DNA from 4 places in the Exiguobacterium sp. s11 genome. Region 3 is predicted to be linked to each of the others. Evidence: riboswitches for the same ligand, from Rfam matches in the RefSeq annotation. Region 3 holds a riboswitch; each other region holds the start of a gene.

Region 1 (7,569 bases), on a different contig from region 3:
AAATAGTAAGCATTGATTTAGTGAAACTATCATTTTGAGACGGCCTATATAATTGAATTTATTTTATCTTCGAGAAAGTTCAATCGGTTGTGATGTATTTTCCTACTTTCTTATCAGTTATTTGTACTCCATCTTTATAACCAACAATCTCAAAATGATTTGATCCAGTTTGATGAATTTCATACTCATTATTAGACTCATCTTTAAACGTTACTTTAGCAAAATATTCACCTGTTTTAGAGTCTCGTTGAATTTCTTTTTTCTGAACTTGTCGTTCGTAGTCATGTTCTTTGAGATAAAAATTAATGTTCCTTGTAGTCTCTTGTTTTTCATCGTAGTAAAAGCTCTTATAGGCTGATGCCCCTATGATAACAATCCCTAGAATCATAAGAATAGAGACAAATATATATGCCTTTTTCATAATGATGCCCCCCAAACCAATATAATATCTTCAGTATTAATATTAACATTAATATCCAGTTTGATGCATCAGTTACATTATAGAGGTATTTGATAGTACGTTTCAATGGAGGCAGAACCAGATTTAAGTATCATTAAAAATTGTAAGAAGTCAGAGAAAGTATTTTATAAAGCGAAATCTATCGTTCAATTGTAAGATAGTAATATCCTTTTTAAATTCGGGGAAATTTCAATAGAAAAGTGTTACATTAATTATTGTTATATACATATTGATTGGGGGGTACTTCTTTGCGAAAAATCGGCTTCTTTTTTCTATTATCCAGCTTTTCAAAGTTTTGGTTATCTATATACCTAACTGATTTTTATATGCTTAAGAAGTTAGATGTATATGGTAGTATTGGGGAAAATGGATTTTCAGCAGTTCCAAATCTTGTTTTGTGGATCATTGGGTTAGAGTTCGTGATTGGGATATTGTTGATTATCTCAGGTGAAAAATTATTTACTATAGAGAGAAAAAAGACGACGGATATTTAATAAAAAGTCATCAATTCCTTATGGATTTGATGACTTTTTCTGCAATTACCCGCAAAATGACGATTTTTCTAAAAAAAATTTTATACATTTCAACTTGAGATAAAGTAGATAGAAGGATAGTTGTATAAACCATGGATTTCTTTTATAGAATGTCAATTTTGTATCTTTTTATCTTAGCGTTATTTCTTAATCCTATTTATTTTTCTATTACTGATACATAACTTAACAAAAAATTGTTTGCAGTAAAATGATTCGAATATTCCACGGTAGCTCTATTTTTATCAGATCCTTGAATGACTCCATTCAAGGATCTGTTTATTTTTGATGCTGATACTCCTTTCATGAAGAATGTAAATCACTATGAATAACAGAAAGTGAACCATAGCCAATCATCCAATGATAAAAAAAGAGTAATAAAAAAACATTGACTTATGACTGTACTGACCATATCATACAGTTATTAAGTGTATTAGTGTTTTAATACAACGTTCATTAAGAGAGGTGATGTTATTGCATTTTGATCAACGTACCTCGATTTATCTACAGGTACTTTATTGGTTTAAAAAACGTATTGTCATGGGCGAATTCAAAAGAGGAGAAAGTATCCCTTCGCGTCGCGCACTGGCAAGTGAGCTTAAAATTCATCCGAATACCGCGCAAAAAGTGTATAAGGAACTGGAAGAGCAACTGTTGATTACAACTGACCGTAACGTTCCGAGTAAGGTGACGCTGGATCAATCCATCATCGATCGAGCGCGAACAGAACTTCTCGAAAATGCAGTGAAGCAATTTGTGGATTCGATATATGCAATTCAGATTCCATTAGAAGAGGTCATTATAAATTTTGAGAAAGAATACAACATTCGAAAAAGGAGTGAGCTAGATGCTTGAAGTCCGTGGATTACGAAAGTCATATGGTCGAAAAAAGAATGTCCTGAACGATGTATCGTTCACTGTCCCGTTAAATCAACTGACCTGTCTCATCGGATTGAATGGGGAAGGCAAGTCTACCATTTTGAAAGCCATCATGGGCTTAGTCCCAGTAGATGCTGGAACAACCAAAGTGGATGGGAAAACGACCCACGATAGCATCGCTTTCGTACCTGATCTTTCTACGATGCCTGGTTATATGAGCGTCGGAGAAGCCGTCGCCTATATGCGCGACTACTATCCGGATTGGGATCAACAAGTAGCAGAGGAACTGATGGGGTTCTTTAAATTGATGGCGACAGACCGCATCGCCAATTTATCGAAAGGGAATAAAGCAAAGGTTAATCTGTTAATTGGATTTGCGATGAATCGACCTTTCTTATTGCTCGATGAACCGTTGGCTGGGATTGATTTATTTACGAAAGAACAAATTGCGTGGATCTTCTCTAGTCACTATATGGAAGGGAAGGGCATCTTGATGACGACTCATGAGATTGCAGAAGTGGAACATCTCATCGACCGCGTTATTTTTCTTCAGGACGGGACCATCATACAGGAAGATGACTCGGAAGAGATGCGTGAGCTTTACGGGAAATCAGTACAGGATCGAATGAGGGAGGTTTATCAGACATGAAGAAATTCTTTATGCTATCAAACGAGGAAATCAAGCGAAGCTTCAAACTATACCTTTCGATATTGACGATGTTAGTGATTGTTGAACTCACATCGGTCGTATATCAGGTTCTTCATTATCAATCTAAGCTGGAGGATTTGATGAAAAAAGAGCGACTTACGGAAATGGAAGCCGTTGATCAATTGAATGGACCGTTGACGTTTGGCGATGCGACCAACTACTTCAAGTACATGATTGCCATCGGTATCATGTTCACGATTCTATATGCCTTTCAAATTTGGTACCGCGATTGGTATGGCGAGTCCAAGTACATCTACCGTTTATTGATGTTGCCGGGTAAACGCATCACAATCCTCTTATCCAAACTGACAACAGTATTGGTATTTGTGTGTGGTTTCATGGGCATCCAGTGGATCACGATTCTTCTAAGTCGTCGACTCTACGAATGGTTACTCCCGGAACATTTACAAGCAGCATCCAAAATCATCGGGGAGTCAGCTGCGTTGAACATGCTCTATACCTTTAATGTGATCGATACATTCGTTATTTTAGCGGTCGCACTCTTCGTCATCACGATGGTCTTCTTGTTCGTCTTAACAGAGCGGTCCTACCAAAAAGGGAAAGCCTTGGTGACGATCGCAAAGGATGTAGCGCTCTTGATCGTACCATTCATTGCATTACGTTACTTATTTGATTTGACTAGCATTCTCGTCCCGAATCAACAAGTATTCGTCTATCTTTCCTTTATCCTCATCTATTTTGCATATATAAGTTGGAAATGTGTTCGACTATTGAACCATAAAGTATCTATTTAATCATTAGAAGGAGGAAGTCATGAGACGATATAAAGAAATGATTATCGTAGGAGGTATTGCTGGCGTCACCTTACTCAGTTATTTTGGTTACGCCGTAAGCATTAAAGGATCGGATTATGAAGTCGAGAGTATACGAAAAGAAAATGCAGAAGCTCTTAAAAAAGTAAACATCGAAATTGAAAATGGAGACATCAAGCCTACTCAATACAATATCCAATTGGACGGTCAAATCCATAGTGAGTCGCAGAACTATATCACAGGGTTGTTCAATAGCTACGCTGCAGACTTCCCTGCTGATTTCTATCGCTTTCTTTCTAAGGAAGACGTATTTACTAGTGAAATGGGCTCGCGGACATACGGAATTGAAGTAAAGGCATCTCAGTTGAACTATCATTCTTATGACAAAAGTACACAGAAACAATTTAAAAAGACGCTTTCTCATCGTTTAACGGTACCGGATCGTGAAATGGCTGACATCCGTGTCTTCCATCAAGACGGCATGAACGTATACGTCCAACGGGATGATCATGGAGCAAAGGAAAAATCGACGGTGTTATTACTCAACCTTGCAAAAGGAAAAGTGGAGACGCTTCAATCCAAGCAACTCAAGACTAATCAAGAGCGTCATTATGTGGCAGTGAACGACTATGGAATTGTCTATCGTGAAATCGCATATGATGCGGAAGGGGTAGAAAAAGATAGCGCTTATTATCTAGATAACGGCAAAGGCATCAAACGAATCAAAGCACTTGATGCGTATGCAGCGGAAGGGAACTTTAATGCTGATGAAAATAGCCAATCACTGATCGCTTACGGTACGTTTGATTCAGAAAAAAGTAAAAGCATCAAATGGAGTACCTATGACTTTAAGACGAATCAAGTCAAGCAACATCAAGTGGAAGGGCAGCGTGCTTACCGCTTCAATGGCTCCTATACGATGATTGCGCAGGGAAAGCTATACCATATCGCTAATATCAATGATTCGGATTTCCAAGTCACGGTAATCGATACGAAAAATGAATCGATTTCGTATCAAGGAATCATCAAAGATAAAAATGCTAAAAAGAATCGTTTGGTACAGGATGTCACTGTATCGGAGTAATCGTGATGGACTCATGATTCACCTCGTTTACTCGCTTTTTAGAATACTAGAAATGAATTTATCTGTCAGAATCATTGACAGGGGTTTTCAAGACCACTACAGTGAAGATAACTTAAATAGAATCACTAGGGGTGTTATTAAACTGAGATGAGTAGCTACTCAAACCCTTTGAACCTGAACTAGGTCGTACTAGCGTAGGGAAGTGTAAACTCTGATGAACAAGCGGAGACGATGATATCGTTCTTTGCTATGTGATTATTTAGATGTGCGCAACTTTCCTTTTGGAGAGTTGCGTTTTTTTGTTTACTACTTCGCTATTTAAGTTGCAAAAATGGATGAGGGAGTGGACAAGAATGAGCAGAACAGTATTAGTGACAGGAAGTAGCCGAGGACTTGGGGCGACGATTGCAAGGGTGTTAGTGAACAATGGATTTAAAGTGGTGATTAATTACTATAAAAGCAAGGAGGCAGCAGAAAAGCTTGTGAGCGAACTGGGAGCAGAGAATGCACTTGCCTTGTATGCAGATGTTACGAAGCGGGAAGATGTTGAGAGCATGATGCAATACGCAACAGCACATTATGGTCAAATCGATGTTGTCGTCAATAATGCACTAGTAGATTTTAAATTTGATCCGGTTGCTCAAAAATCGTTCATCGATTTAGAGTGGGAAGATTATCAAAAGCAACTTGATGGAACGCTAAAAGCAGCTTTTTTCACCATCCAAAGTGTCCTGCCGCAATTTATGGAACGACATAGCGGTAGTATCATCAGCATTGGAACAAACCTTTATCAAAACCCAGTTGTTCCTTATCATGAATACACAACAGCAAAAGCAGGTCTGATTGGCTTTACTCGAAACCTAGCCGCGGAGTTAGGTCAATATGGCATAAACGTGAATGTCGTCTCCGGTGGGTTATTGAAAGTCACAGATGCGAGTGCTGTGACAACCGCTGAAGTATTCGATTTCATTGCCCAATCGACCCCATTGAAAAGAGTGACGAGTCCAGAAGAAGTAACGCAAATGGTCGCCTTCCTGGCATCAGAAGCAGCATCTGGGATTACGGGTCAAAACGTAACGGTCGATGGTGGGTTAACGATGAATTGAAGCGGGCGTTTTAAAAGATTCTCAGCTTGTCAGAGAAGGGATTCGTGAACAGCAGATGACGAATAAAAATCAGTTAAATATCGGCGTTTTGTTTTATGGATGTGGTCATCATCAAGCCGCATGGTTAATGCCTGATTCCGCGATTAAAGAGATCGGAGAGAGCCGCTATTATCAGCGTCTGGCTCAAATAGCGGAAGCTGGATGTTTGGATGCAGTATTTTTTGCGGATAATCAATCTTTTCCGGCTAATAATGCAACTGATTTACCTGCCTTTTGGTTGGATCCTTTAATTAATCTAACGGCTATTTCTCAAGTGACGGATCATATCGGATTAGTTTCTACGATATCGAGCACGTTCTCCAATCCGTATACAGCAGCAAGGCAACTTCTAAGCCTAGATCACGTGACGAAGGGGAGGGTAGGCTGGAACTTAGTGACCTCGATGACGGATTGGGAAGCGTTAAACCACGGGATGGATGCACTTCCACCGAGGGAGGAACGGTATAACAAGGCGAACGAATTCGCAGCATTGATGGAGAAGCTATTTTTATCTTGGGATCAAGCGGCTTTTCTCGCGAATCGATCAGATAACCAATTGATTGATCCTGAACGTATACAAGTTATCGATCATTCTGAAGCCTATTTCAGCGTAAAAGGTCCTTTGTCTACGCCGCGTAGTCTCCAAGGAAAGCCAGTAGCGATGCAAGCGGGTGCTTCTGAAGAAGGGATTGCCCTTGCAGCCAAACATGCGGATGCCGTATATTCTGTGTCATGGAATTTTAGACAAGCCCATGCTTTTCGTGAAAAACTCCATAAGAAAATTAAACAAACTGAATCACCAGATCGAAAGATTAAGATATACCCAGGCTTAGTAACGTATGTTGGTAAAACAAGAGAAGAGGCACTAGCCAAAAAAGCCGAACTAGATGAAAAATTACCGGTTGAAAATGCGTTGAAACAATTGAGTTTTTTTTTGCAGCAAGATTGCTCCACATGGGATCTCGAAGCAAAGATTCCGACCTTACCATCGATCGAGGAATTTTCCGGACCCATCGGACGCTACCGAACGATTCTAGAGATTATCGATGATACAGATCCGACGCTCAAAGAACTATTAGGCTATTTAGCAGCAGGAGGAGGACACCTGACATTGATTGGTACTCCGGAAGAAATTGTGGATCAGTTGGAATTTTGGTTTAACGAGGGAGTAGCAGATGGCTTCAACTTGATGCCGCCGTCACTACCGTCAAGTTTAGAAGATTTTGTAGACATGATCATTCCTGAGTTACAAAAAAGAGGATTGTTTAAAGTGTCCTATCAAAGTACTACATTTAGAGAGCATCTAGGTTTAATCGATTAAATTAGATGAAAAGTTTAGTTAAATTCCGAAAAGATTTCGAAGAAAGCCTTGAAGATCAAATATGAATCGGCGTGACTTAAGATTTACGAACTTTAAAATTTAGATGAAAGAAACGATACAAATCTCAGTGTTGCAAAATCTCGAATGGGAAGCTCAGCATCCAGAGGAATTTGAATTATATCGTGAAATCTCAGAGACGCGATTATCGCGCTATAAAAATATAATCACACTGATTTAAATGTTAAAAAGCGACATTTGTAATATGATAATCACAATTTTTAAAATTAAAATGCTATATTTTTCTTATACTAATTAAAGGGGTGTTTTTGTTTGGCTGGTACTTTTGATTCTTTAAATTCAATTTTTTATTTGTTAGGTTTTTTAGTTTTATTAAATGTAATCTTTTTGGTTGTTCCATCTAAAATTTCATCTTTTGTATACATATCATTTAATACAGTAGTCCTCGCCGTCATTTCAATCATGTTGTTTTTCAAAGCGGGTTCTTTAACTGACGATCTAAATAAAGATGGATCAAGCGTGCCATTTTATTTAACTATTATCATTGGAATTCTTGTTATTATTGCAATTCCATTAGGTCTTAAAAACAAAAAAGTGAAGAACTTGAACTGAACCAAAAAAAGTTAGGCAATAAATAATTTGTCAGGCGA
Region 2 (7,569 bases), on a different contig from region 3:
CTATGATGTAGGCGAAGAAGATGCCATCTATTACATCGTCATGGAGTATATCGATGGTATGACATTAAAAACATTTTGTGAAAATCAAGCATTACCTGTGCCGCAGGCCGTCGATATCATCGCTCAAATTTGTGATGCGATTGATCACGCCCATGCACACCGGATCATCCATCGCGATATCAAACCGCAAAACATGTTGATTCGAGAAGATGGTACCGTCAAAGTAACGGATTTCGGAATCGCTGTGGCGATGTCGAATGCGACGCTGACGCATACGATGTCCGTTCTTGGGTCCGTCCATTACTTTTCACCGGAACAAGCAAAAGGTAAATTTGCGGATGAGAAGTCGGATATCTATTCGCTTGGTGCTGTCTTATACGAACTCGTCACAGGACAAGTCCCGTTCGAAGGTGATTCACCGGTTGCGATCGCTTTAAAGCATCTGCAAGATACACCGCGTCGCCCATCCGTCTTGAATCCGAAAGTGCCGCAAGCACTCGAGAACTGTATCATGCAGGCGCTTGCAAAAGCACCGCATGACCGTCAACAGTCCGTCGCAGCGTTTAAGGCAGATATGGTGACGGCGTTGTCTGACGAACGGGCAAATGAAAGCATCCGTGGCGCAGAAGAGGATGAGATGGAAAAGACAATGGTTTTATCACCTGTCCAAGTGCCAGAAGAATCAAAAGCGGAACTAGAATCACCCGCCGTCGCAACTGTTCAACCGAAAACACCGGAAAAGAAAAAGAAAAAACGCTGGTGGATCATCCTCTTGTTACTCCTTTTACTGGGTGGGGCGGCTACGACGTTCGCGATGTGGCCGGATCCAACGGTCACCGTACCATCTGTCGTCAAGACGGATGGAGACGATGCGGAAACGAAGCTTGAGAAACTTGGATTTGTCGTCGAGACAACGGAACGGAGTAGCGATACGGTCGAAGAAGGCGATGTCATCAGTCAAACGCCTCGTGAAAAAGCACAGGTCAAGAAGGGCTCGACAGTCAATTTGGTCGTTTCTACTGGTAGTGCTCCGGTTGAGGTACCGGATGTGACGGATGAAGCTGAAAAAGAAGCAATTGCAACGCTAAAAGAAGCAGGATTCGCAAAAGTCGGAGTCGAGCGAGAGAAGTCGGATGAGATCGATCGAGGAAATGTGATTCGACAGTCAATTTCTGCTGGAACGGAGGTCATTGCGAAAGAACAAACGATTACGATTACTGTATCTGAGGGGACGTCTTCTTTCGAGTTGAAGGATTTGACGAATTTATCGAGTGATGAAGCAAAAGCTTATCTCGATAAAGTAGGATTAGACGGAACGTTCGAACAAGAATTTTCTAGCGATGTCAAACTCGATCAAGTCATCCGTCAGTTCCCGCAAGCTGGCGCACAAGTCGAGCCGAACGACTCCGTGACGGTCTTCATCTCTAAAGGTGAGGAAGAAAAAACAGTGACGGCGACGTTCCCTGAAAAGGTCGTCTATGATGCTGTTAGTGAAGATGAAGAAGAGGCTCCGCCGAAACAAGTCATCCGAATCGAGACGGAAGACGCGAAAGGGAAGCGGACCGTCATCGAGGAATCAATTGATCAAGATGAGACATTCGACGTGCCATTAACGATTGATCCGGGTGAAGAAGGCAAAATTACGATCTATAAAGACGATACGGTGTATCGTTCAAAAACCATCACGTACAATCAAGCAAAAGACGCACAATGAATGTGATAAAAAAGGAGTGCATAGGATGACGGAACAACGCATCGAAGAGAATCGAGAAGGAACGATCATACGCCTGCAGGGCGGCTTTTATGATGTCATGACACCAGAAGGAGAAGTTCGTTCACGAGCAAGAGGAAATTTCCGAAAACGCGGCATCAGTCCAGTCGTCGGAGATGAAGTCGTGCTTCATATCGAAAGTGAGACGGGATATATTCTCGAAGTGAAGGAGCGGGACAACTTTTTAGTACGCCCGCCTGTCGCGAATATCGATCAAGCGTTGCTTGTCGTCTCGGCGGCAGAACCTGATTTTTCAGCGCATCTACTCGACCGATTTCTCGTCTTGATCGAAGCGAAGGAAATCCAACCCGTCATCCTGTTAACGAAGATGGATTTACTTGACGAAGTCAAAGGACCGGCTGTCCGAGAGGCGATTGCCGCTTACCGGAAGATTGGGTATACGGTCATCGAGACATCAAGTGAGACGTTGACGGGTGTTGAGCAAGTCCGTCCGTTACTTGCTGGAAAAACGAGCGTTCTCGCCGGACAATCCGGTGTCGGGAAAAGTTCATTGCTCAATGCACTGGAGCCCTCTCTTGATTTAGAAACAAGTGCGATCTCGAAATCACTCGGACGCGGACGTCATACGACGCGCCATGTCACATTAATGCCGCTTGCCGAAGGATTGATTGCCGATACGCCAGGTTTCTCGAACCTCGATTTTCCGTATGATATGGAAATCGAGGATGTACGGTGGAGTTTTCCTGAGTTCGTCGCTGTACAAGATGATTGTAAATACCGAGGTTGCTTGCATTTGAATGAACCCGGTTGTGCCGTCAAGGAAGCCGTCGAAGCCCAAGAAATCATGTCCTCTCGTTATGAGAACTATGGTATGTTTATAGACGAAATCAAGAATCGAGCCCGGAGGTATTGAAGATGATTAAAATTGCACCATCGATCTTATCAGCAGATTTTGCGAATCTTGAGCGTGATGTCAAAGCAGTCGAAGCAGCAGGCGCGGACTATATCCATTTTGATGTCATGGACGGTCAGTTCGTACCGAACATCTCATTTGGATTACCTGTGCTTAGCAGCTTACGTCAAAAGACGGATATGATTCTCGATGTCCATTTGATGATTGACCAGCCAGAACGTTTCGTTGAAGATTTCGTCAAGGCAGGAGCTGACATCGTGACGTTCCACGTCGAAGCGACGAATCATGTCCATCGTGTCTTGCAACAAATCAAAGCAGCGGGCGCAAAGGCAGGAGTCGTCTTGAATCCCCATACGCCATTATCAACGATTGAACACGTCCTTGAGGATGTCGATATGGTTTTATTGATGACGGTCAATCCGGGCTTCGGTGGACAAGCCTTCATCGAGCGTGTCATGCCGAAACTCGCAGCACTTGCGCAAATGAAAGCAGATCGTGGTCTGACATTTGAAATCGAGATTGACGGTGGCGTCAATCCGGAAACGGCAAAGCTTTGCATCGATAACGGTGCGAACGTTCTCGTCGCAGGATCAGCAATCTACAATGCACCAGATTATGCGGAAGCGATCACTAGCATTCGTCAAGGGGCTGCCGTATAATAAGAACGAGAAAACGAAATATGATGACCGCAAGGGGTGTCGCTTGAAAAGCGGCTGAGAGGAGTCTTTTAGACTTTAACCCTTCGAACCTGTTCCGTTCAAACGGACGTAGGGATGTGGCGCACGCAGGCAGTACGGCGTTCGTCGTACTGCCTTTTTGCGTCCTCTCGTACAATGAAGGAGGAAAAATAGCATGAAACGGTTACAAATGATGATGGAAATCGCCATCTTCGCCAGTCTCGGAGTCGTCTTTGATTTACTGATTCCATTCAAAATGCCACAAGGAGGCTCAATCAGCTTAGCGATGTTACCGATCTTCGTCATGGCATTTCGCCACGGTGTCGTTGGAGGGGTTGTTACGGGAGCGCTTGTCGGTACGATTCAATTGATGTTCGCTCCACAAGTCTTGACGATCGTTCAACCGATGCTTGACTATACGATTGCGTATGGTGTCGTCGGATTAAGTGGTCTGTTCGCGCGTCAAGTCAGACTAGCCGCGCGCAATGGACAAAAGAAAAGCTTGATGGCGTTCGTTCTCCTGGCGACGTTATTAGGCGCAGGACTCCGTTATATCTGTCATGTCATCAGTGGAATCGTCTTTTTTGCCGAGTATGCCGAAGGTCCAGTCGTACCGTATTCATTGATTTATAACGCGACATACATGGTACCGTCTTACGTTCTTTGTGGTGTCGTTGCGGGTCTTTTATTCACGACTGCGCCACGCTTACTCCGTTATTCGGCACGAGGCGTCTGAGATGCGGGCGATTCTCGTCTGTGCCGGTCCGCGAGAAGAAGCGCCGGATTTACGGACGTTTTGTCAGCCAGGTGATTTTATCGTCGGTGTCGACGGTGGTGTTCAGACGATTGAATCGTTTGGGCTGACATGCGACCTGACGATTGGTGATTTTGATTCGCTTGGTTATGTACCAGAAGGGGCAATCGTTCATCCGGCCGAGAAAGATGAAACGGATCTCGAACTGGCACTTCGTACAGTCTCAGAGAAGAAACAGTTTGAGGATACCTTCATTATCGGGGCGACAGGTGGGCGGCTCGACATGACCGTCCAAAATGTATATTTATTGAAGCGATACCCAGAGGCACGACTCGTGACGAAACGAGAAGAGGTACGATACTTGGCTGAGGGAACGTATGCAGTCGAAGCAGGGAGCTATCATTATCTTTCGTTCATTCCACTCGTACCATCGACTTTAAGCTTATCCGGAGTCAAATATCCACTTGATGCACATCCAGTACCGGTCGGAGGTTCCTTGACCGTCAGTAATGAATGGTGTGCGTCAGAAGCGAAGGTAGAGCTCCATCAAGGAGAACTATTGATGATGCGGACGCTTAAGGAATAGCACAATCATAGGAAAGAGGCCGTGGATGATTCCGCGGCCTCTTTCTTATGAGATCATTCTTCGAGTTGAGAGGGAGCGACACGGATGTCGCTTTGTGCTGCTAGATGTTTTCCTTTGACGAAGAGATGATAGCTTCCCCACATAACGAGGAAGAATGGAACACCGATGTATAGGGCAATCCGTTGGTCCGCTTGAAACGCAAGACTAACGAGGACGACGACGTTTAACGTCAACGAAATCAGTGGTAACACCGGATAAAGCGGTGTCTTGAATTTCAATTCGGATAGATCATGTCCGTTTCGCAAGAACTGCCGACGAAATGCGAGTTGAGAAGCAGAGATCGAAATCCAACCGACTTGAGCACCGAGCCCGGCTAAGGACAAGAGCCAGATAAAGACGGTATCCTCTGCGAAAAAGGCTGTTAGAAGCGATAACATCGCAAACATCATCGTAAAGAGTAAGGCACGCATCGGCACACCTCTTGCATTGACGTACGATAATTTCTTTGAAATCATGCCTTCTTGCGACATCGCCCATAACATTCGCGTTGCAGCGTAAAGTCCCGAGTTTCCGACAGATAATAGTGCTGTCAAGACGACGATATTCATCAAATCAGCAGCATACGGGATGCCGATCGCATCAAAGACCATGATAAATGGACTGCTGACCCCTTCAGCCGTCTCATACGGAATTAATGCCCCAACGATCGTAATTGATAAGACAAAGAAGATGAACGTGCGCCAGACTGTATTCCGAATCGCTTTTGGAATCGATTTTTCAGGCGTGTCGGACTCCCCAGCCGCGACACCGATCAATTCCGTTCCCTGAAAAGCGAAGTTGACGGCAATCATCGTCGTCAAGACACCAAGAATCCCGTTTGGAAACCAACCATTTGCTGTGAAGTTCGCAAATAACGAGGTTGGGCGATCTGCTTCCATTGGTAACCAGCCGAACCAAGCAGCACCACCTAGAATGATGAAGAAAAGGATCGCGAGGACCTTCAAACTTGAGAACCAGAATTCGGCTTCACCGAATGCTTTGGCTGAGACGGCATTCAGACCGAACAGTAAGACCGTAAAGACGGTACACCAAACGACGACGGGTACGTTCGGGAACCAACGATCCATCAAACTACCAGCTGCCGTAATTTCGAGTGCCACCGTCACGGCCCAGCCGAGCCAATAAATCCAACCGACGGCAAAGCCGATTCCTGGTCCAATGAAGCGGGTCGTATAGGTCTGAAATGACCCCGAGACCGGCAGATAGACCGCTAATTCCCCTAGACATAACATCGTCAGATACATGATGGTCCCACCCACGATGTAACTGAGGACGGCCCCGAAAGGTCCTGCTTGTGAAATCGTTAACCCTGACCCTAGAAATAAGCCTGTTCCGATGATCCCGCCGAGTGAGATCATGAACAGGTGTCGACTCGTCATCTCTCGTTTGAGTTGCATGATGACTTCCCCCAATTCTTACAAAATAAAGTACGTTCCTATTGTAAGCGTTTTCAATAAAGGCGACAATTAGTTTATGAGAAAAATAAATGAGGGTATAAAAAAACCGGAAGGGAAGATTCCCATCCGGTGGTTGCGCCTTATACGCGTTCGACTTTACCTGATTTAAGAGCTCGAGCTGAAACCCAAACCTTTTTCGGCTTACCGTCGACGAGGATACGTACTTTTTGTACGTTGACTCCCCAAGTACGTTTTGTTTTGTTCAATGCGTGTGAACGGTTGTTACCCGACTTTGGCGATTTCCCAGTAACGTAGCATTTACGTGCCATGCGTTCCGCCTCCTTTTATGTTGTTTTGCGTTCGTCCTAATAGACACTTTGCTATCTTAGCATGGTGTCAGGGCGGTTGCAACATAAAAAAAGTAGCTGACAAGAAAAAAACTTGACAGACAACCTCGAAATTTAAAATAATGGATGAGGATGATGGTAAAAGTTCATTTGACCGCTACTATTTTTCACTTATTCATTGTATAGTCAGTACGGCGACTTTTCAATAGTAGGTCCTTATAGTAGAATTATGAGAAGAATACAATATTCAAAGGGGGCTACTCAGGTGGCGATCGAGATGAAAACGACCTATGGAAAGATTGATGTAGATAATGATGTCGTCGCGCAACTTGCGGGCGGCGCAGCAATGGAATGTTTTGGTGTCGTTGGTATGGCATCCCAGTCTCAAATCAAGGATGGTCTTGCAGAACTCTTAAAACGCGAGAACTTTGCACGCGGTGTCATCGTTCGACAGGCTTCAGAGCAGGTCCATATCGATATGCATATCATCGTAAGTTATGGAACGAAAATCTCAGAGGTGGCGAATAACGTACAGAGTCGCGTGAAATACACGCTCAGTCAGGCACTAGGTCTTGACGTGACATCTGTGAACATCTTTGTCCAAGGAGTCCGCTTGACGAATGTCTAAGGCGGGAATAGAGGAGGAAACTTTAGTGAGTGTAGATCGTTTAACAGGAGCGCAGTTAGTCAAGATGATTCAAAATGGCGCGGCGAATCTCTATCAAAACGCAGATTTCGTCGATTCATTGAACGTCTTCCCTGTGCCAGATGGTGATACGGGAACGAACATGAATTTGACGATGACTTCAGGTGCAAAAGAAGCAGGTAAATCAACTTCGGATTCTGTATCGGAAGTCGCGAACGTCTTCGCACGTGGATTATTGATGGGAGCACGCGGAAACTCTGGCGTCATCTTAAGCCAACTGTTCCGTGGATTCTCGAAATCAATCGAAGGTAAGACAACGATTGATACGAAGGAATTCGCAGATGCGTTGCAAAAAGGTGTCGATACAGCATACAAAGCAGTCATGAAACCGGTTGAAGGAACAATTTTGACGGTTGCCCGTGAAACAGCGGTCGCTGCTATCGCACAATCTGAGACG
Region 3 (7,569 bases):
TTTTTGCGTATACTACAGAAGAAGACTACTTATAAAGGAGTGGAAACGATGCAAGCGACAGTGACATGGAACAAACAGATGGGGTTTAGTGGACAGACGGAATCAGGGCATCACCTGGCGATGGATGCAGCACCCGAAAACGGGGGTGAAAACCAAGCACCGCGACCAACTGAACTACTGCTACATGCCGTTGCCGGCTGTACCGGAATTGATATCGTTTCGATCTTAGAGAAGATGCGCTTGACGATCACCCATTTCGAAATGGATATCGAAGGAGAACGGGCAGAGGACCATCCGCGGCGTTTTACGTCGATCTCGATTCATTACCGGCTCGAAGGTGATCTCCCGGAAGATAAGGTCCGTCGCGCCATCTCGTTATCAAAGGATAAATATTGTTCGGTCTCGCAATCCCTGAACGCTGAGATTTCCGTCTATTATTCGATCAATGGTGTGCGGAGCGAGGATCCTTTGTGAAGAAAGTAGTGCTGATCGGTTGCCTGTTGCTTGCAGGGTGTGCGCAGGAGACGACGGAACCAACGAAATCATCACAACCGGAAGCGAAACAACCGACAGAAGAAAAGAAACCGAAGCCTGAGCCGACGAAGGAAGAACGACAACAAGCACAACTAAAGCAACAATTGGCAGCGATGTCGACGTCAGAAAAAATCGATCAACTGCTCTTTATCGGAGTCGCCGGCACGGAACTTTCAGCAGCTGACCGGAAATTGTTACAGACGCATGCAATTGGCGGGGTCTTATTGCTCGGCGGAAACATTACGTCGGAAGAGCAACTCTTGACGTTCACGCGTGCGATTCAAGAGACGAACCAAAAAACGTATGCCTTCGTCGGGATTGATGAAGAAGGTGGACGCGTCAGCCGGGTACCGGATCAACGATTACGGTTACCGACGAGTCAACGGATAGCGCAAGGAGCAGATGAAGTGAAAATGGAAGACGTCGGACGTACGCTCGGTCATTTGTCACAATTTTATGGTTTCAACATGGACTTCGCGCCGGTCCTTGACGTCAACAGTAATCCGAACAATCCGATCATCGGCGACCGTGCGTTAAGTGCTGATCCGAATACCGTCGCGACGCTTGGTACGGCCCTGATGCACGGGATGCAGGAGACGGGAACGATTCCGGTCGTCAAACATTTTCCCGGTCACGGCAATACGAGTGTCGATTCCCATGTCGGGCTACCGAAAGTGACGGCATCAAAGGAAGAATTGAAGCGGACGGAGCTGTTACCTTTCCAAGAAGCGATTCAAGAGGGCGCCGAGATGGTGATGGTCGCCCATATTCTCTATCCCGCGTATGACGATACGAATCCGTCCTCGCTCTCAAAGCCGATCTTGACTGACCTCTTGCGTCAACAACTCGGATTCAACGGTGTCATCATCACGGATGATCTCGTCATGGGGGCGATCACGAAACAATATGGTCTCGCAGAAGCGGCACGTCAGTCGCTCGTCAATGGAGCTGATATGGCGATGTTTTCAGAGGCAGGTGCTTACGCAAAAGTTCATGCTGAAGTGATGCAAGCCGTCAAAGACAAAACGCTGACGCCGGAGATGCTCGATGCTAAAGTAATGCGCATCCTGAAGCTAAAGCAGACGTATGCCGACAGCCAAGAGCAACAGCGACCGACGAAATCGGAGCTGATTCAGCAAGTGGAAGCGCTCAACTAGGACTAGCGAAGCAAAGCGACTCATGCTAGACTAATGGGGCAAGCCAATTAAACACGAAAAGACACTAGGGGAGTCTCCCAGCAGACTGAGACGGAAGTATCCGGACCCTTTGAACCTGATCTAGTTCGTACTAGCGGAGGGAAGTGGCTCGAAACCTTAGATATCCTTAGCGCTTCAGCGCATTTTCGGACCACTCCCTTCAACATCGGGAGTGGTCCTTTTTCGTATGGAAAGGAAGAACATGATGCGTCTACATCTGATTTCGACGGGATCCATCCATCCGCTTGATGAAATAAAGACTTTTCAATCGCTTCAACCTTATACGGATCAGCTACATCTACGTGAACCGAACTTGTCAGCAGCAGAATTACTTGATCTGATTGAAGCACTCCTTGGGCATGGTTATTCGCCTGATCAGTTAACGGTTCATGACCGGGTCGATGTCGCCCATGTCGCCGGCATCGGTGTGCAGTTGACGCGCCGGTCCTTGCGTGTCCGTGATGTGCGACGTCATTTTCCGGACCTCGTCATCGGGAAATCCGTTCATTCACTGGCAGAGGCACTGGCAGCAGAAGCGGAAGGAGCCGACCGACTGCTGTACGGTCATATATATCCGACAGCGTCGAAGCCGGACGTGCCACCACGAGGGATCGACGCATTAAAGCAAGTCGTCACCTTCACGACGAAACCAGTCATTGCGATCGGTGGGATTACACCAGAATGCATGCCTGAAATCGCAGCGACCGGTGCAACCGGAATCGCTGTCTTATCGGGTATTCTCGGTCAATCGGATCCACTCGCCGCCATCAGGCGTTACCAGGGGGTTCGCGTATGACGGATCACATCATCATCGGCGGCGGAGTCATCGGGTTGACGCTTGCTTACGGTCTCGCCTGTCAGAATGAATCCGTCGTCGTCTTAGAACGTGGAACATGCGGACGAGGAACGAGCCGCGCAGCTGCCGGGATGCTTGCGACGGACATCGAGCTGAGAGCAGAATTGCATGCACTTGCCGCGCGAAGTCGTCGTCTGTATCCACTGCTTGCACGTCGACTCGAGCGAGAAACAGGCATCGATTGTGGATACCGGGAACAACCGTTTTTGTTAAAACGTAAAGGACGCGAGCATCTGTTTCCAGCTGTCGGTCAAATCGATCCACGACGACTGACGACTGCATTGATGTATGCCTTACACGCACGTGGCATATCGATTGAAGAACAGGTAGATGTCACACGCATCGAAGAGAACGATGACTTCATTAGGATCGAATCGAATGCGGGAATCTGGACCGGACGAACGGTGACGGTCGCTGCCGGACGCGGGTCGCAAGCCTTGCTCGATACAGCTGGTATTTCGATCGCGACATATGGGGTCAAAGGAGAATGTCTCGCAGTCTGTCTCGCGGGTCAGCCGTTACGCTCGATCCTGTTTGACGACGCTGTCTACCTTGTGCCAAAAGCAGACGGACGAATTTTGATCGGTGCGACCGAACTGCCGCACGACGAGACGGTCGGTGTCAGTGTCGCTGGGATCATGTCACTGCTTCAAGCAGCAGAACGACTGTATCCACCGATTCGTGACGGGGTCATCGAAGAAGTCTGGTCCGGTGTACGACCGCAAACGGTGTCCGGCTTGCCATATATCGGAGTCACCGATTCATCCCGTCGGATCTTCCTAGCGACAGGGCATCATCGGCATGGCATATTACTCGCACCAGCGACAGCGGAAGTCTTGGTAAATACATTACGCTTGATTCAGAAGGAGGAAGTCCGATGAACATTACGATTAACGGCAATGACCACACGATCGAACAGATTAAAACGATTGAGGACATGCTCACGCAACTCGGCTTAGGGGAAAAGCTCGTCATCGTCGAACAGAATCGACAAATCATTGATCGTACGGTGTACGGTCAGACGGTCGTTCGGGACAATGACACATTTGAAATCGTTCATTTCGTAGGAGGAGGATAAACATGCTGAAAATTGGAGAAAAGACATTTGAATCACGATTATTACTCGGAACAGGGAAATATACGGATGCTACGGTACAGCAGAAAGCGATCGATGCGTCCGCTTCACAAATCTTGACGTTCGCCGTCCGTCGGCTCGACATCTTTGACAAACAACAAGCGAATTTTTTGGAGTCGCTTGATTTAGCGAAGTACGATTTACTGCCGAACACGGCCGGTGCGAAGACGGCGGAGGAAGCTGTTCGGCTTGCGAAGCTTGCGCGGGCATCCGGTATGTGCGACATGGTTAAGGTCGAAGTGATCGGTTGCGATAAGACGTTACTACCGGACCCGATCGAGACGTTGCGGGCTTCTGAAGAATTACTTAAAGAAGGCTTCATCGTCTTACCGTATACGTCGGACGACGTCGTCCTTGCACGACGACTCGAAGAACTCGGTTGTCACGCCATCATGCCGGCGGCGTCACCGATCGGCTCCGGACAAGGTATTCTCAATCCGCTCCATTTGCAATTCATCATCGAGCAGACGACGGTCCCGGTCATCGTCGACGCCGGGATCGGTTCACCGACCGACGTCGCCTATGCGATGGAACTGGGTGCGGATGGTGTCTTATTGAACTCAGCTGTCGCTCATGCCCAAGATCCGGTCAAGATGGCGCGTGCGTTGCGACTAGCTGTCGAAGCAGGGCGCCTCGGTTACGAAGCGGGACGTATCGAGAAGAAACAATATGCGGTCGCGAGTAGTCCAACGAGTGGATTGATTCGATGAACCGTTACTCACGGCAAACTCGATTTCAACCGATCGGGGAAGCGGGACAAGCACGCTTGGCATCAGCGAAGGTACTGATCATCGGCATGGGAGCGCTCGGAACGGCGTCGGCAGAGCAACTCGCCCGCGCCGGTGTCGGTGTCGTTCGAATCGTCGACCGCGATTATGTCGAGTGGAGTAATCTACAACGACAACAGCTTTATACCGAGGACGATGCGCGTCACATCGTACCAAAAGCGATTGCCGCAAAAGCACGGCTTGAAGCGATTAATTCGACAGTGACGATCGAAGCGCATGTAGTAGACGTCGACCGGGCAGCGCTGACGTGGCTTCTCGATGATATCGATTTGATCATCGACGCAACGGACAATTTCGATATTCGCTTGATAATGAACGACATGGCGTTGATGCGTTCGATTCCGTGGATTTATGGTGGCTGCGTTGGCAGTTATGGGATCACGTTCACCGTCCGTCCCGGAGAGACGCCGTGTCTGCATTGTCTGCTCGATCAATTACCGCGTGATCAGGAGACGTGTGATACGGCGGGAATCATCGGACCAGCTGTACAGATGGTTGCTTCCTTGCAGGTGACAGAAGCATTGAAGTGGTTGAGCGGAAAGACGGACGCCATGCGGACGCGCTTGCTTGCGTTTGATGTCTGGTCGAATACGTTTCAACAAATTAACGTCCAGTCACTGAAGCAAATGGAGTGCCCGTCGTGCGGCATCGAACCGTCCTATCCTTACTTATCGGATCAAACGGTTCATTTCACGGCACTGTGCGGTCGGGATGCCGTTCAAATCCGGGGAGACGGACAGCGGGATCTGGAACAGTTGAAACAACGTCTCCAGCCGGTCGCTGCGATTTCCGCCCATAATCCATATTTGCTGGCGTTTACGACGGACGAACATCGGATGGTCGCTTTCCGAGATGGACGTGTTCTGATTCATGGCGAGGCGGATCTCGTTAAAGCGAAGCGGCTCTATCATGCCTATTTCGGCTAACGTTCACAAAACATTAAAAACTAATTTTAAATATATATGTTTTAAATGTTTGAAAAACAGGTAAATAAGACTTCAGACGTAAATCGGTCTACAAGTTTTGAACGTGAAGAGGAGTGATTCAGATGAAACAAGAATTCGATCCAATCAAGGATCAAGCACAGACGGAAGACGCCCAAGCAGTTGTTCAGCAAGCCAACTGGAATCCGGATCGGTACCGGACGAACTTGAACCCATTCTATCTGTCACCTTGTAGTGTCGAACGTAGAGAAGACGTGCATCAGGATGCATCGAAAATTCTCGAAGTCGAGACGTCGTCGCCCCTCCAACAACTTTTTGAACACAATCAAGCAACGCATAAATCAGAACAATCGGGCAAAAAATTCAAGACAGGCATCGTTGTCGGTGTCGGTGCGATCATCGGCGGATCGGTTTCTGTGATTCGTTCCGTTCAACGCTTTAGAAAACAACGGACGAAATAACACATTCGTCGCAAGAGTGAAAAAAGCAGGAGGCATTCGCCTTCTGCTTTTTTGTATATCCCCTCAATCTACAAGTAAAATGAGGGCGATATGTGTTCATTTTTTTATGAAATCAAAAATCATGAACCGGTTACGTTATCGAATACAGCAGATTTACCGTTTAAATAGACATCGATGATTTCATGCTTAGAATCTAATGTTAATTTAAAGACATGTTGTTTCATTTTCTTACTAGTATCGTTAGATTCGTCCAATTTTAGTTTCACTGTATCTTCTTTTGATTCGAGATCAGTAGTAATTGTTTTCTTTGTGTTATAGACAATATAGGCGATATCATCTTTCGTGTTAATCAATTGCAAAGTAGAGTCAGGATTAATTTTCATTTGTACATCGTTAGGTATTGTCTGTAACTCAGTCAAACTGAGTTACAGACTCGTTGATGCTACAGGCAGATAATAAAGTACATAACAGAGCTAACAATATAAGTTTTTTCACGTTTTACCTCCTCATATTTCAATGGATGATCCATAACGATTAAAGTTTACGAGAGTCCTGACATGATTCAATTATTACTTGAGTTATAACGACACTAGCTTAACACAAAATACATTTATTGGATATTGAGAGTGACCGGAAGTAAGGTTTTTCAAAACATCAAAATTTCGTCAGATTTGTTTGAGCATCGTATAAATCACCTAAGAAATTCAGGTGAAAGATAACGCATAGTGCTTCTCTTCAATAATAAAAAGTATAATTTTTATTTCTTCAAATTCATTGTTGAGTCGCTAAGAAATATGATGACTCCTGCTTTTTGTGTTCCAAACGGATGTTCGTCGCAGAACGACCGCTTGCATGCTACACTTAAGCTACTATATTCAAAAAGTGAGTGTGATGAAGATGAAATGGATACATACTGCCGATTGGCATCTCGGCAAAATCGTTCATGGCGAGTCGATGCTCGAGAACCAGCGGGCGGTCTTAGCGGATTTTTTGACACTCGTCGACCGCGAACAACCGGATGCGATCGTCATTGCAGGTGACTTGTACGACCGCGCTGTACCACCAACGGAAGCCGTCGAACTGCTTGACGAGACGCTCGCTGCCTTGATTCTCGATCGAGACATCCCGGTCGTTGCGATCAGCGGAAATCACGATTCGGCCGAACGGTTAAGTTTCGGAACGACGTTACTCCAACGGGCCGGACTGCATCTCGTCGGAAAACTAACGCCGGTCATTACTCCGGTCACGATTAAAGGAGTGTCGTTCTATCCAGTGCCATTTGCCGATCCTGCGACCGTTCGGTACGTGTACAAGGACGAAACGATCAAGACACATGATGATGCGATGCGGACGATCCTTGCCGGGTGTAGTCCGGACGGACCGAGTGTCCTCGTCGGTCATGCCTTTGTGATCGGTGGACTCGAGACGGATTCGGAGCGGCAATTGTCCGTCGGAACGGCAGGACAGGTCAGTGCGAGTCAGTTTGCACCGTTTACGTATACGGCACTCGGTCATTTGCACAATCCGCTTGCGATTCAATCCGAGACGGTTCGCTACAGCGGATCGCTCTTGAAATATTCATTCTCGGAAGCCCATCATGTCAAAGGAGTCGATGTGTTGACGTTGAACGATGCGGGTACGTTCGATCGTCGGTT
Region 4 (7,569 bases), on a different contig from region 3:
TCGTTCAAAATAATGAAATCGTCCGTTTGCAGGAGATCGTCTCTTCCGTTGAGCCAAATGCATTCGTTACATTCTCAGAAATTCATACGGTTTTCGGAAACTATAAGGAACATTCCTATTCGTTTTAACCAAGCGCAGCCAAGCTGCGCTTTTTCTTCTACATAAAACAGCTTCTCGGATTGCACTAGCTTTCCTGCTTTTTTATTCAGAATACTGACTTCTTACTTTCCTATCCCTATTCAAAAAATAGACAGGCTTCACTTTTCTTGTAATAGTAGTTAAGCTAATGACATGTCTTTTTATTTAAAGGAATGATTGCATGCACTCACTATGGCGTCAGCGTGTTCTGCTGATTCTTTTGATCAGTTTATTTGCCTCTATACCAATCATTTATGCCTTATCTGGTTATCGGACAATTGCGGCGATGACAGCGCAGATGAAGGATCATGATATACCGTTAATTAATCAAGTCGATCAGTTGGTTGAACATAATCGAGATCGAGCAAACGCAGTCCGCGGCCTCTTATTGTACGAAGATAATCGTTATATTGAACAATATTATTTTTCGACTTCGAAAATTCATGACTTACGTAATAGTCTGAATCAATCTTCGACTACTCCAGGAACAATTAAAGATCTTCTTCGTCGCAACAATGTCTGGGAGTCAGAAATCGAACGGGTTTTCGTCGTATATGAACGCCAAAGTCCAGCAGCAGCAAAACGTCTCGCCAGACAATCGACTCAAACGACTCAGACGATCCTTGAAGACTTATCACGTGTAAAAGATGATTTATATCGAACGCTTCAGGCAAAATTACAACAATCGGATGCGTTAATTGCTACATATAAATGGATGTGCCTCGGCCTGTCAATTCTGTCCTTTTTGATGATTAGTGCAACGATTTTTTTCTTCCATCGCTTCGTTCCTGCCATATCAGAGAAATCAGCACAAGAATAAACAAAAAGGAGCTGACTCAAAAGTCAGTCTTTACAAAGATAAGGGTGGCAGATCATCATTCTGCCACCCTTATCTCGTAACAAAAAGAATGATGCGTCACACGTCACTTCTACAGGAACAAGCGCGATTTTGCGCTATCAGAGACGAACGAGACCCGCTTTTCTGCTGGAATGAAGCAAGAAAGCCAGCTTGTGTCTCGCCTGAGGAAAGGGTCTGAAAAGATGAGTTATTCTTTTTTCGAGTCAGCCTCTTCAGATTATAGAGGCGTCATCTTGATTGACAGGACGAGGTCGATGCTTGTCCTAGGAAAACGATCCGAGATGAACAAAAAAAGCGCAGCAATAGCTACGCTTTTCGTTATTCTAAAGAATCATTCACGTACTGCTTTTCCCTCATGCACATGTTCCATAGCCATATGCACAAGCGATGAGACATGATGATCATCCAGGGAATAATAGACGACTTTGCCTTCTTTTCGGAACTTGACGAGTCCTTGTTTCAACAAAGACCGAAGATGATGAGACGCCGTCGCAATCGAACAGTCGACAGAGGCTGAGACATCACAAACGCATAGTTCTTCTTCAATCGTCAACGCATAAACGATTCGCAGTCGTGTCGCATCCGAAAGAATCTTAAATAGCTTTCCGATTTCAAGTGTTGGGATCGTATCCAAGACTTGTCCGATTTCAGACGCACGTTGTTCGTCAATCGCAATCGTTTCACAACGGGGAATATCCATGTCCGTCACCTCGTTTTTACCTATATTGCACCATGGGAAAACAGAACATTGCAAGTTTAGCGCATGCGCCTACGAATGAGCCAAAATACGAACCATCCTCCAACATAATCTCCGATATCCCAGACGATTCGATTTTGATCGACAGCGCGTACGCCGATATCAATGATTTTCGTACTCTCTAATCGGTTCGAATAGCGCTGTCGTAGCCGAGTCGGAATCGGTAGACGAAGAAGTGCCCGGTAATAGATGTCTAAATGAGTATGTCCCCAAATTTCCGTCGCAATCGAGCTCGTTTTAATATACAACGGACGTTTGTAGCGTCTTTCATACTTTTCTTTCAATAAAAGGGCCATCTCATAAGATATACGATTAGGACGCGGAAATAAGACTTTTCCTAGATGGTAGATCCCCTGATTATCGACTCGAATGATTTGTGGTTCTAACCGATATCGAATCCAATAGCCGCGAAAACGGATCGTCTGCCATTTCAATACAATCACCTCTGAACGGATTATACCCTGTTCTGAAGTGATTGATGCCATTCTCGCACAGCATCTGTCATTTGCTGCGCAGCGAGTTGCCGATCTTCTTTAGCGAAAATTTCTGAAATGACGGCGTACCCTTCTAGCGGGATGGGAAGGGTGGAGACATTTGTTGCTGTGATTCCACCAATACCGATTAAAGGTAATCGTACGGCTTCCCGAATCGCCTGAAGCATCGTATGCGACATGGAATCAGCGTCTGCTTTGGATGACGTCGCAAATAGAGACCCCACGCCTAAATAAGATGCTCCGTCTCGCTCTGCTTCAATCGCTTGTGCAACAGTGGCTACCGACACACCAATCACGGCATCTGGTAAAAGTTGACGTGCTGCGGTTAAAGGAATGTCTTCTTGTCCGATATGCAAACCAGCTTCGACGAGTAACGCGATATCGATCCGGTCATTGATGATCAAAGGAATGTCGTGTCGATCCGTCAGTCTTTTCAACCGAACTGCCTGATCGTAGAATTCCTTTCCTTGTGCGGTTTTTTCTCGTAGTTGCACGATCGTCGCACCACCTAAAACAGCTTCCTCAACGACCGTCTCGATCGCGACGCCAGGATGGTACCGACGATCCGTCACTGCATAGATGGAGTAATCAATTGACACGTTCTGTCACCTCCACCAGTTCTTGCTCCGTCATGAGGCTGATCGCATTGAACAATTCTCGTTTAAAATCACCAAGACCTTGCGCAGAGACTGCTTGTTCTCCTGCTTTTCCCATGACGAATGTTCCGTGAACAGCCGCCTCAAACGCCGTATATCCTGCGCCGAGGAAGCTCGCAATCAAGGAAGCCGTCATACAGCCCGTACCCGTGATGTCTCCTAGACGAGGTGTTCCTACATGTAATTCCATTTCGCGCGTTCCATCCGTGATATAGTCGTTCGGACCTGTCACGACGAGGACAGATTTGTGTTTGCGAGCGAATGCACGAATACTTTCTCGATCCATCATTGCATCTCCCGCAGCATCGACTCCCTTAGTTCGTCCGTCTTCCCCAAGTAACGTCTTGATTTCAGAAGTATTTCCTTTGATGACCGTACACCCGAGATCAATGAGTTCTTTAGAAAAGGCAGTACGTAATGTCGTTGCCCCTGCTCCAACTGGATCAAGAACGATCGGGACATTCAAACGTCCCGCTTCACCGGCTGCAAGTCGTTGAGCTGCTTGCATGTCTGAATCGATCGTACCAATGTTTAAGACAAGAGCTTGCGCGAGTCTAACCATTTCTTCTACTTCGCGAATATCTTCCGCCATGACGGGTGATGCTCCAACAGCGAGTGTGACGTTTGCGCAGTCATTGATCGTCACCGTGTTCGTCAGATGGTGAATGAGTGGTTTGTGTTCAAGAATGGTCGTAAACATGTGTATCCCTCCAAAGTGAATGAAAATGATGTGTCGGTCCAATACCTTGTCCGAGAGCAAATCCATGACGAATCGCCTCCGTGACATAGCTCTTTGCTTGTCTTACACTATCTGTCAAATCTTCTCCAAGCGCCATCCGCGCCGCAATCGCCGCAGATAAGGTACAACCAGTTCCATGAGTATGTTGATTGTCTAACCGTTCCGATGTGAAGCGGTGTTCTACTTCCCCATCAAACAACAAATCCGTCGCAGCTCCTGAGAGATGTCCACCTTTTAGTAATACTGCCCCTGTCTGTGTAGCTAATTGATGCATCGCCAGTCGCATTTCATCTAGATTGGTGACCGATCGTCCTGTTAAACGCTCCGCTTCCGGTAAATTTGGTGTGACGAGTGTCGCAAGCGGTAAAAGCTCCGAAATCAATGCTTGTTCAGCCTCCGTCCGTAATAAGGCATGTCCCCCTTTAGCGACCATGACGGGATCTAATATGATCGGAACTGTCTGTTTGCGGAGATGTGTAGCAATGACACGAATCGTCTGCGCATTCGAGACCATTCCGATTTTGATCGCATCGACACGAATGTCTGAAAAAATCGACGTTAACTGGGCATCTACGATTTCTGGAGATAACTCTTCCACCGCTTGAACACCCAACGTATTTTGCGCCGTGACAGCTGTCAGGACGCTCATTCCATAAACGCCTAAAGCTGAAAATGTTTTTAAATCTGCTTGAATCCCAGCTCCACCACCGGAGTCGGATCCCGCAATCGTCAGTACATGTTTCATATTCTTTTCACCTTCCCATCGAGCAATATAAGGGAGTCGTGACCGACAAAAAAGCGTCAACCGCTGTAAAAAAGCAGTCGACGCTATACGAAAGCGTTATACACGCATTCCGGTATCCGTTCGGCTCAACTTTCCTACGCTGGTATTATCCAGTTCAGGTAATAGGGTCGAAAACAGATTGGTTTTCCTCTCAGCCGGATTCCTCCAGCTCCCCTAGTTGCTCAAGTATTCGTTTCGCCTTAACTGTAGCATAGGAAAGAAAAAAAAACGAGCCGAAGCCCGTTTTGATTACAGATATGCCAATGGATTGACTGCATTTAAAGGAGAAGAAGCACTGTATTGATAGCCTCCGACATGTAGTTCGAAATGTAAGTGTGGTCCTGTTGAATTCCCTGTACTACCAAGTGTTCCGACTTGCTGACCTTGAGAGACCGTTTGTCCTGCATGAACAGATAATGAGCTCATATGAGCGTAAACCGTCGTATAGACTTTTCCATCCAAGAAATGCGAAATCATGACGTGGTTTCCGTAAGGTCCACCACCTGATGCTGTAATGACGGTTCCGGCTGCTGCTGCGACGATCGGAGATCCGACGGGACCTTTGAAATCGACGCCATTATGGAATGTATAACCGTTTGCTCCACTAGCTGGTCCGAATCCTTGTGATACCCCACCAGAAGATGGTCGGACAAATTTCCCACCACCTGAAGCGATTGGTGTTGTATCTGAACTTGTTGATTCTGTATTCTTATTGGCTTGTTTTGCTGCTTGAGCACTTGCTTTAGCAGCTTTTTCAGCTGCCGCTTTCTCTGCTGCTGCTTTTTCAGCCGCTGCTTTAGCCGCTGCCTTCGCTGCCGCAATCGCACGTTCTTGCGCTTCGAGAGTCGCTTGCAGTTCTTTTGCGTCTAACAGTTCTGTCGTAAACTTCGTCTTCCCTTTTCGTAATTTTTTGAGTGTAGCACTACGCTCTTTCATTTGAGCTTTCAACGCTTTTTTTTGTTCAAGCAATACTTTCTTTTCTTGCATTTGCTCCGCTTTTTTCTCAACGAGTGCTTGCTTTGCTTCTGCTAATTTTTGTTGCGTCGCGATGTAATCTGAAATCATTTTATCATCTTGTTCAGCAATCTTTTTACCCGCCATGACACGGCTGAATAAATCACCTAAATCCTTTGATCCAAAAATGACTTCTTCCCACTTAATCGAGTTTCCATCGTTTTCTTGGAAAACACGTAAACGATCACCGAGTAGTTCTTCCTGCTTCTGTAGCATCTCCTCGTAACGAACGATGTCTGCCTTTAACTCATCGATTCGATTGCTTAACTGTTTAATTTGTTTATTTTTTTCGGAAACTTGGAAAATCTTTTCGTTAATCGCTGCGTCGATTCGATTGATTTGACGTTGTTCTTTTGAAATTTTAGCTTCTTGCTTTTTAATCTCTTTTTCTAATTTACGTTGTTCAGCGGCATTTTCAGCCTTTTTTTCTTTAATCGTTGCTGCCGCGATCGGTTGTGTACCTGTTGTAAGTAATGCCCCTAAAACAATGGTAGAAATTAGTTTTTTTAGCATATATCGTTTTCCTCACTTATGTATTTTCATTTTTTATTATAGTATTCAAGTTTCTCTCATATCTGAAATAGATTATAGCACCCTAATCGTTTCAAAAAAATTTCATTTACATTTCAAGTGAAAACGTTTTTTTGTAATATATATATTTCTTATCAAATATAAAAAAAGAATCGTTGCATATGCAACGATTCTTAACTGTTTAAAACATAGTCATTGGATTTACTGAGTTAGCTGGACCTGTTGCACTGTAGCTGTATCCACCAACGTGAATTTCGAAGTGCAAGTGTGGACCTGTTGAGTTTCCTGTGCTACCACGTGTACCGATTTGTTGACCTTGGCTGACGCGTTGACCTGCACTAGCGTTCAATGAACTCATATGTGCATAGACTGTCGTATATGTCTTCCCGTTCAATTGGTGAGCAATCATGATGTGATTTCCGTAAGGTCCGCCACCTGATGCTGTAATGACTGTACCAGTTGCAGCTGCCACGATTGGCGTGCCAACTGGACCACCGAAATCAATCCCGTTATGGAACGTATAACCGTTTTCTCCGCCTGCAGAACCATACCCTTGTGTCACAGCACCAGCAGTTGGATGAATGAAGAGTCCGCCTGATGATGGTGACGGTTTAGGTGTCGCAGGAGCTGACGGTGCTGGCGCAGTTGGTGCTGGTGTAGATGGTTTTGGTGCCGATTGTTTCGTCGAACCAGAAGGTTTTGCTGACTGCGCTGCCTTCTCTTGTGCTGCTTGCTGAGCTGCCGCTTCTTTAGCTGCTTGTTGTTCCGCTTCTTTCTGAGCTGCTGCTTGAGCTGCTTCAGCCTCTGCCCGTGCTTTTGCTTCACGTGCCGCTTGAGCTTGACGCTCTTTTTCGATTCGAGCTTCTCGTTCACGCGCTGCTTTTTCAGCTGCAATCGCTTTTTCTTGAGCGATCAAAATTTGCTGGACTTCTTTTGCATCCATCAATTGTGTTTCGAACTTTTCTTTTTTCTTACGTAGTTCTTTTAAGCGTTTGTTCCGCTCTTTTAATTGTGATTCAAGATCCGCTTGTTGACGTTTTAATTCTTTTTTCTCAACGACCAACTGCGCTTTCTTTTCTTTTACTTTTTGCTGCGCATCCGCTAATTGTTTTTGCGTATTTTGGTAATCCGTGATCATTTTATCATCTTGTTTTGAAATGGATTTCCCTGCCATGACACGGCTTACGAGGTCACCAACGTTTTTAGCGCCAAAGATGACTTCTTCCCATTTGATTGAGTTTCCATCATTCTCTTGCATGACACGAAGACGATCCCCGAGTAGTTTTTCTTGGCGTTTTAGTTTCGCTTTATATTTCTCGATTTCTTTTCCAAGCTCCACGATTTCACGTTCTGTTGCTTTGATTTGACGATCTTTTGTTTCGACAGCAAAGATTTTTTCGTTCAACGCTTCGTCTAGTCGATTGACTTCTTGTTGTGTTTTAGAGATTTTTTTACCTTCTTGATTAACAGAAGACTCTAAGTTTTTTTGCTTTTTAGCATTGTCTTGTTGCTGTTGTTCGTTTTTGGCTTTCTGTTCACTTAAATCGTCTGCTGCTGCAAAATGAGGTGCTGATGAAAGAACCAGTGCAGAAACGAT

What was found. Region 3 has a riboswitch for thiamine pyrophosphate ahead of KNQ12_RS10300 (thiamine phosphate synthase). Riboswitches for the same ligand answer to the same signal wherever they lie in the genome.
Region 1: another riboswitch for thiamine pyrophosphate. It lies ahead of KNQ12_RS14455 (3-oxoacyl-ACP reductase); the one in region 3 lies ahead of KNQ12_RS10300 (thiamine phosphate synthase).
Region 2: another riboswitch for thiamine pyrophosphate. It lies ahead of thiT (energy-coupled thiamine transporter ThiT); the one in region 3 lies ahead of KNQ12_RS10300 (thiamine phosphate synthase).
Region 4: another riboswitch for thiamine pyrophosphate. It lies ahead of thiD (bifunctional hydroxymethylpyrimidine kinase/phosphomethylpyrimidine kinase); the one in region 3 lies ahead of KNQ12_RS10300 (thiamine phosphate synthase).

Annotation. Positions count from the first base shown of each region.
Region 1 is NZ_JACSNF010000005.1:103,720-111,288, reverse strand. Features, by position in the region: gene KNQ12_RS14480 (DUF3139 domain-containing protein) at 80-421, opposite strand; gene KNQ12_RS14475 (GntR family transcriptional regulator) at 1,459-1,845, shown strand; gene KNQ12_RS14470 (ATP-binding cassette domain-containing protein) at 1,838-2,518, shown strand; gene KNQ12_RS14465 (hypothetical protein) at 2,515-3,333, shown strand; gene KNQ12_RS14460 (hypothetical protein) at 3,371-4,435, shown strand; TPP riboswitch at 4,553-4,653, shown strand; gene KNQ12_RS14455 (3-oxoacyl-ACP reductase) at 4,789-5,541, shown strand; gene KNQ12_RS14450 (LLM class flavin-dependent oxidoreductase) at 5,597-6,901, shown strand; gene KNQ12_RS14445 (hypothetical protein) at 7,232-7,531, shown strand; partial or broken gene KNQ12_RS14440 (IS3 family transposase) at 7,562-7,569, opposite strand, start outside.
Region 2 is NZ_JACSNF010000001.1:578,815-586,383, reverse strand. Features, by position in the region: gene pknB (Stk1 family PASTA domain-containing Ser/Thr kinase) at 1-1,714, shown strand, start outside; gene rsgA (ribosome small subunit-dependent GTPase A) at 1,740-2,645, shown strand; gene rpe (ribulose-phosphate 3-epimerase) at 2,648-3,304, shown strand; TPP riboswitch at 3,327-3,436, shown strand; gene thiT (energy-coupled thiamine transporter ThiT) at 3,498-4,058, shown strand; gene KNQ12_RS03345 (thiamine diphosphokinase) at 4,060-4,662, shown strand; gene KNQ12_RS03340 (amino acid permease) at 4,716-6,119, opposite strand; gene rpmB (50S ribosomal protein L28) at 6,260-6,448, opposite strand; gene KNQ12_RS03330 (Asp23/Gls24 family envelope stress response protein) at 6,732-7,094, shown strand; gene KNQ12_RS03325 (DAK2 domain-containing protein) at 7,120-7,569, shown strand, end outside.
Region 3 is NZ_JACSNF010000002.1:520,005-527,573, forward strand. Features, by position in the region: gene KNQ12_RS10290 (OsmC family protein) at 49-474, shown strand; gene nagZ (beta-N-acetylhexosaminidase) at 471-1,691, shown strand; TPP riboswitch at 1,748-1,850, shown strand; gene KNQ12_RS10300 (thiamine phosphate synthase) at 1,933-2,526, shown strand; gene KNQ12_RS10305 (FAD-dependent oxidoreductase) at 2,523-3,467, shown strand; gene thiS (sulfur carrier protein ThiS) at 3,464-3,664, shown strand; gene KNQ12_RS10315 (thiazole synthase) at 3,667-4,431, shown strand; gene KNQ12_RS10320 (ThiF family adenylyltransferase) at 4,428-5,435, shown strand; gene KNQ12_RS10325 (hypothetical protein) at 5,558-5,914, shown strand; gene KNQ12_RS10330 (hypothetical protein) at 6,034-6,333, opposite strand; gene KNQ12_RS10335 (exonuclease SbcCD subunit D) at 6,812-7,569, shown strand, end outside.
Region 4 is NZ_JACSNF010000006.1:99,958-107,526, reverse strand. Features, by position in the region: gene KNQ12_RS15515 (YitT family protein) at 1-128, shown strand, start outside; gene KNQ12_RS15510 (CHASE3 domain-containing protein) at 320-958, shown strand; gene KNQ12_RS15505 (ArsR/SmtB family transcription factor) at 1,329-1,697, opposite strand; gene KNQ12_RS15500 (hypothetical protein) at 1,754-2,197, opposite strand; gene thiE (thiamine phosphate synthase) at 2,209-2,847, opposite strand; gene thiM (hydroxyethylthiazole kinase) at 2,837-3,604, opposite strand; gene thiD (bifunctional hydroxymethylpyrimidine kinase/phosphomethylpyrimidine kinase) at 3,585-4,388, opposite strand; TPP riboswitch at 4,503-4,613, opposite strand; gene KNQ12_RS15480 (murein hydrolase activator EnvC family protein) at 4,677-5,954, opposite strand; gene KNQ12_RS15475 (murein hydrolase activator EnvC family protein) at 6,154-7,569, opposite strand, start outside.